2 regions of the Pseudobutyrivibrio xylanivorans genome follow, and region 1 is predicted to be linked to the other one. Evidence: predicted binding sites of a transcription regulator. Region 1 holds the regulator's gene; the other holds the start of a gene.
What was found. The regulator HrcA, encoded in region 1, represses chaperone genes, less so after heat shock. The targets are predictions, from matches to a motif close to TGTTAGCACTCNNNNNNNNNGAGTGCTAACA.

Region 1 (3,425 bases):
ACTCGGCACCTGTTGCCATCATGCGGACAGAATCCCCAACCTTGAGAGTTCCTTCCTTAACACGGCAGAATACAATAACGCCCTTGTAAGGGTCATAAAGTGAATCGAAGATAAGTGCCTGAAGAGGCGCCTTTGGGTCGCCCTTTGGTGCAGGAAGCTGATTTACGATAGCCTCCAAAACATCATGAATATTAAGGCCTGTCTTTGCAGAAATCTGTGGAGCATCCTGAGCCTCGAGACCGATAATGTCTTCGATTTCCTCAATGACGCGATCTGGGTCTGCAGAAGGCAAATCTATCTTATTAATAACAGGAATAACATCAAGGTCGTGGTCAAGGGCAAGGTAAACATTTGCCAAAGTCTGAGCCTCGATTCCCTGGGCTGCATCAACTACAAGAATCGCACCATCGCAAGCAGCGAGAGAGCGGGAAACCTCATAATTGAAATCCACGTGACCTGGAGTATCAATAAGATTAAAGATATATTCCTGACCATCATCAGCCTTGTAGATGATACGAACGGCCTGAGACTTGATTGTGATTCCACGCTCACGTTCAAGATCCATATTATCAAGAACCTGTGCCTGCATCTCGCGGTCGGTCAGGGTACCTGTCATCTGTATGATACGATCAGCAAGGGTAGACTTGCCGTGATCGATGTGTGCAACAATGCAAAAATTTCTAATTTTACTCTGATCCATAAATTCCTCTTCTTATTTATATTTCTTAACCTTGAATAGTTTACCATGTTTGGCGTTTTTTATCTATTTATAAATATAAAAAAAGGATAAAGTCTGTTGACAAACTATTTGTGTAGGTGTAAATTAACATCAGTAAATGATTAGCACTCCAAATAAGTGAGTGCTAACAAAATTAAGACCTTTCCAAAGTGAGGTGAATGTATGGCTGATACAGAGCTTGATGAGAGAAAAGTTAAAATACTAAACGCTATTATTAAGAACTATTTAGAGACAGGAGAGCCGGTTGGTTCCCGTACAATTTCTAAATATACCGATTTGAATTTAAGCTCAGCCACCATTCGAAATGAGATGTCAGATCTTGAGGATTTAGGCTACATTGTTCAGCCTCATACCTCGGCAGGCCGAATTCCTTCGGACAAGGGCTACAGATTCTATGTTAACAATCTGATAGCTGCCAAGGACAAGGAAGTTTCACAGATGCAGGAATGGATGATTGAGAAGACTGAGAAGATGGAAAATCTTCTTAAGAATGTGGCAAAGGTTCTTGCAACCAACACACAGTACGCAACAATGATTTCTGCACCAGCAGTTGTTTCAAATCGTTTGAAGTTTGTTCAGCTTTCAGCTGTCGACGAGCATCAGGTACTTTCGGTAGTTGTCATGGATGGCAACATCGTTAAGAACAAGATTATAAATGTTGAGAAACCACTAGATAATGAAACTATGTTGAAGCTAAATATGCTTCTCAACACAAATCTTAATGGCCTTACGGTTGACCAGATTAATCTGGCACTTATTACTAGACTTAAAGAGCAGGCAGGCATTCATGATGAAATCATAGCCCAGGTGCTTGATACCGTAGCTGAGACAATCACTCAGGATGAGGATTTGCAGGTTTACACCTCAGGAGCTACCAATATTTTTAAGTATCCTGAGCTTGCGGATTCGAAGAAGGCATCAGAACTTTTAGATACCTTTGAGGAAAAGCAATCACTTATGGAATTGCTTAGTGATAGCTCAACAGATGGTGAGAATACAGGAATTCAGGTATATATCGGTGAGGAAACACCAATTTCTACCATGAAGGATTGTTCGATTGTTACAGCAACATACGAGCTTGGCGATGGAGTCAAGGGTACCATTGGTATCGTTGGTCCAAAGCGAATGGATTACGAGAATGTTGTTGATAATATAAAGAGTCTCAAGGGACAGCTTGATAAATTACTTAAAGAAAATGATAAACGTGGGACTTGATGAAAGTTATTAAGGAGATAGTTAGTAGTGGCAGAGAATACAGAAAAGATGGAAGAGTTTTCTACTGAAGAAGCAGTTAAAGAGGCAGTAGAGAACGCTGAAGAAATGACAGAAGCTACCGAGAATTCTGAGGCAGAGCAGACAGAGGCTGATAAGGCCGAGGGCGAAGCAAAGGAATCTAAGAAGGGCTTCAAGAAGAAAGAAAAGAAAAAGGATAAGAGAGACGAGCAAATCGAACAGCTCAATGACAGGGTTTTACGTCAGATGGCAGAATTTGAAAACTTCCGCCGTCGTACAGAGCAAGAGAAGTCTCAGATGTTTAGCATGGGTGCTAAGAACATCATTGAAAAGATTCTTCCTGTAGTAGACAACTTCGAGAGAGGTCTTGCTACAGTTGAGGAGGGAGCAGATCCATTTGCTGATGGAATGCTCATGATATACAAGCAGTTGCTTACAACTCTTGAAGAGGCTGGTGTTAAGCCTATCGAGGCTGTAGGACAGGAATTCAATCCAGATTTCCACAATGCAGTAATGCATGTTGAGGATGAGGAAGTAGGCGAGAATATCGTCGTAGAAGAATTCCAGAAGGGCTACATGTATAATGACAGCGTAGTTCGTCATTCAATGGTAAAGGTTGCTAACTAGGTGATGTTTAAAACCGAGTAAGCGAAGGTTTTGAACATCAGGAGGCCCATTGGCCGACGATACAAATTTAGACAGATTACACTAGTAAGAAAATAGGAGGAAATAAAAATGGGAAAGATTATTGGTATCGATTTAGGAACAACTAACAGCTGTGTTGCTGTTATGGAAGGTGGAAAGCCTACCGTTATCGCAAATACAGAGGGTGCTAGAACAACACCATCTATCGTAGCTTTTACAAAGACAGGTGAGAGACTTGTCGGTGAGCCTGCAAAGCGTCAGGCTGTTACAAATGCTGAAAAGACAATCGCTTCTATCAAGAGAGATATGGGTACAGACAATGGCCGTATCATCGACGACAAGAAGTACAGCCCACAGCAGATTTCAGCTATGATTCTTCAGAAGCTTAAGAGTGATGCTGAGAACTACCTTGGTGAGACAGTTTCAGAGGCAGTTATCACAGTTCCAGCATACTTCAACGATGCTCAGCGTCAGGCTACAAAGGATGCTGGTAAGATTGCAGGTCTTGATGTAAAGCGTATCATCAACGAGCCTACAGCAGCTGCACTTGCTTATGGTCTTGATAACGAGCAGGAGCAGAAGATTATGGTATACGATCTTGGTGGTGGTACATTTGATGTATCTATCATCGAAATCGGTGATGGTGTTATCGAAGTTCTTGCTACAGCTGGTAACAACAGACTTGGTGGTGATGATTTCGATCAGAAGATTACAGATTGGATGCTTGCTGAGTTCAAGGCAGCTGAGGGAGTAGATCTTTCTACAGACAAGATGGCTCTTCAGAGACTTAAGGAAGCAGCAGAGAAGG
Region 2 (3,425 bases), 1.1 Mb from region 1:
AGAAATGTGTCCTTAAGTCCACGTGAAACTGATGCACAATGATGAATAATATCATCAACTGTAACTGGAAGAGTATCGCTGTATCCCATCATTGTCATTCCAAGGGAATCACCGATAAGAATGGCATTGATACCAGCCTCCTCCATAAGACATGCTGTTGAGTAATCGTAGCATGTAAGCATGCTGATTTTCTCTCCGTCTCTCTTCATCTGCTGAAGAGTTGTAACTGTGTTTTTCATTATTCTCCTGTCCTCCTAATTATTTAGTAGAAGCTCCAATTCGCTATATTCACATTCAGGGTGCTTTTCCTTGGCGATATCCACAGTTTTTCTGGATAACACCTTGTAAATCTCCATGTCGATTCCATCAAATGTCTGCAAATGTTTTTCTACTGTCCCAACATCGTTTCGCTCGATTGGGCCAGTCAGTGCATCAGTGGTTCCCACCGATAGCACCTTATTCACGTTGCCAAGCAATAATGGAGCTATTGCCTCCCTTGCCTGCTCCTTGGAAAATCCGCATATACGAAGTTCATCTTCTGCTGCTTTCACAAGGGCAACCACAAGATTTGAGCACAGAACTGCTGCACCGTGGTAACGTGTTTTCACATCTCCATCGATGATGGCATATTTTAAATTACTGCCATCTAACAAACTTTTAATATTGTCGATGTGATCTGCATTTCCTTCGATTGTAAATAATGCTTTTGGAAGCTCCTGGTATGAATGGTATCTGTCTGATACCGCCAGTAATGGATGGACCGAGAAACCGTATGCGCCAGTTTCTTCAATATCCCTAAAGATTTCCGAAGATAAAGAACCGCTGCAATGACATATCATTTTTCCAGCAATAGACATATGTTTAAGCTGCGACCATACAGACGCAATTGCATCGTCAGGCACAGTAATAAACACCGTATCACTTTCTTCAATTAATGTCTCTAAATTTTGAAAATGTTTCGATTTGGTAAAATCCGCTGCTTCTTCTGCGGAATTAGAAGTGCGGCTGTAAAAGCCAACAAGATTATGCTGGGTAGTGGCAAAGAGCATTCCAAGGGAACAGCCAACTTTTCCAGCGCCTACAAATCCAACCTTCATGGGCAACACCTCCTTAAATATCAGGGGTGATACAGTCTCGTTCAAAATGATACGAGCATGCCACAGTTCAAGGCCACCTTTTAAAATTTAGAAGCTAAAAGGTATAGTTTCTTACGAATACCATCCATGGGACACTATAGCATTTGTGAGGTTTAAAGTAAAGGAAGACTTTTGGTGAGTTACTTAAGAAAAATCACTGTGCGCAGCGTTATTGTCAGATTATTTATAAACCAATTCTTAAATAATTATAAATTATTAGCACTCTCTATTGACGAGTGCTAAAAGCAGGTGTATAACATAGTTACAACAAGGGAACAAAAAGAAATGGTTCCCAAACCAAGCTGACTGGAGCACCAGTCACCAAACGGGTTTACAACAATATTACATATATAAGAGGAGGTAGTAATTATGTTAATGCCTAGTATTTTATCAAATGATTTTATGGATGATTTCTTCGAAGTACCACGAATGACAGGTTTTGGTCATCACTATGATCGCGATTTTGCACGTATGATGACAACAGATGTTAAGGAAACCGAGAATGCTTACACAGTAGATATGAACCTTCCAGGATTTGCTAAGGAAGATATTAAAGCAGAATTGAAGGATGGTTACCTCACAATCAAGGCTGAGACCAATCAGAACAACGACGAGAAGGATGATGATGGCAATTACATCCGCCGTGAGCGTTACACAGGTTCTTGCAGTCGAAGCTTCTATGTAGGTGATGCTGTAACACAGGACGACATCCACGCGGCATACAAAGACGGCGTCCTTACACTCAGCATTCCTAAGAAGGAAGCAATCCCACAGAAGGAAGAAACTCGTTACATAGCTATTGAAGGTTAACACCGTAGCAAAAGCGTATCATTATAAGATATGAGTAAAAGAGCCCCAGTTACGGCTACAAGCCTTAGATACTCTTTGTTGGACTACATGTCCTTACAAAGAGTACTAAGAGCTTGATGCCTACTGGGGCTCTTATTATATTTCGATTGCACGATTTATTTTACGTCGTAATATATACGCGACTCAGGTGGTACAGATTCGGTGATGAAGGTTGAGCCTCCGATGATTGAATCGTGTCCGATGACTGTATCTCCACCGAGAACTGACGCATTGGAGTATATTGTGACATTATCCTCTATAGTAGGGTGACGACGTACACCGCGAAGATTCTGACCACCTCTTGTGGAAAGAGCGCCAAGAGTAACACCCTGATAAATCTTTACATTCTTTCCTATGATGGTAGTCTCACCAACAACGATACCAGTGCCGTGATCGATGAAGAAATACTCTCCGATAGTGGCACCTGGGTGGATATCAATTCCTGTATTTGAATGAGCATACTCTGTCATGATACGTGGAATGATAGGCACCCCAAGAAGATAAAGCTCGTGGGCCAGTCTATAGATTGTAATTGCAAGAATTCCAGGATAAGCAAAAATGATTTCATCAATGCTTGTTGCTGCAGGGTCACCGTCATAAGCTGCAGAAAGATCTGTATCAAGCAAGGCTCTAACGTGAGGAATCCTCTTCAAGAACGCAAGCGAAAGCTCCTCTGCCTTCTGGCTGCACTCATCATCACAGCAGCCGCAGTAATCTGCGCTATAACAAAGAATAAGTGCAATCTGCTTGTTCAGATTGTAAACAACATCCTCCATGAGGGTATTCAAATTGGTCTCAACATTGTAAACCTTGTACACGTGATCACGATAATAGCCAGGGTACACGATTCTAAGAAGCTTCATTGTGATATCAATGATGCTGTCCTTATTTGGCTGATGGAAGGTATCCATCTTGTCAATGGCCCTGTCTGATTTATAGTCCTTAATCAATTCTTCGGTAATCTCAAGGATTTCCTGCTCTATTTTCTTGCCATCCATGTTATGACTTCTCCTAATCTTTCTTCATAGTTCTATTGAGTCATATTTTAACACATTCAATTATATTTTGCTAAAACAGAAAAAAATTGCCCACAATAAATGTCGGCAATTTTCTTAGCAGTTTTTCTTATCTATTTATCTTATACGTATATGCGGTATTATATGTCGCCACATAAAGTGTATCCCCAACAACCTCAATTTGCTCAGGGCCAGATTCAACCTTTATCTGTTCTACCTTCTCGCCTGTATTTTTATCAAGCAAGTACAGATAGTCTGGCTCTGCTGTAAAACCATATCCGCAAATGATAGTGTCATCTACTATCTGGAAATTTGACGCGTTGCTGACAAGAGGTTCACTTCTCCAAAGCACCTTATCGCTCGACATATCTATAGCTACTACATAAGATGACCATGGTTCCTCTGATGCATAGCCATTATGACC

Region 2: the regulator HrcA is predicted to act here: its motif matches at 1,351-1,381, upstream of FXF36_RS06900 (Hsp20/alpha crystallin family protein).

What each region holds. Positions count from the first base shown of each region.
Region 1 covers NZ_CP043028.1:2,570,225-2,573,649, forward strand. The annotation lists gene lepA (translation elongation factor 4) at 1-700, opposite strand, end outside; gene hrcA (heat-inducible transcriptional repressor HrcA) at 902-1,954, shown strand; gene grpE (nucleotide exchange factor GrpE) at 2,003-2,599, shown strand; gene dnaK (molecular chaperone DnaK) at 2,708-3,425, shown strand, end outside.
Region 2 covers NZ_CP043028.1:1,513,015-1,516,439, forward strand. The annotation lists gene panB (3-methyl-2-oxobutanoate hydroxymethyltransferase) at 1-239, opposite strand, end outside; gene FXF36_RS06895 (Rossmann-like and DUF2520 domain-containing protein) at 255-1,097, opposite strand; gene FXF36_RS06900 (Hsp20/alpha crystallin family protein) at 1,506-1,946, shown strand; gene FXF36_RS06905 (serine O-acetyltransferase) at 2,102-2,983, opposite strand; gene FXF36_RS06910 (DUF3298 domain-containing protein) at 3,111-3,425, opposite strand, start outside.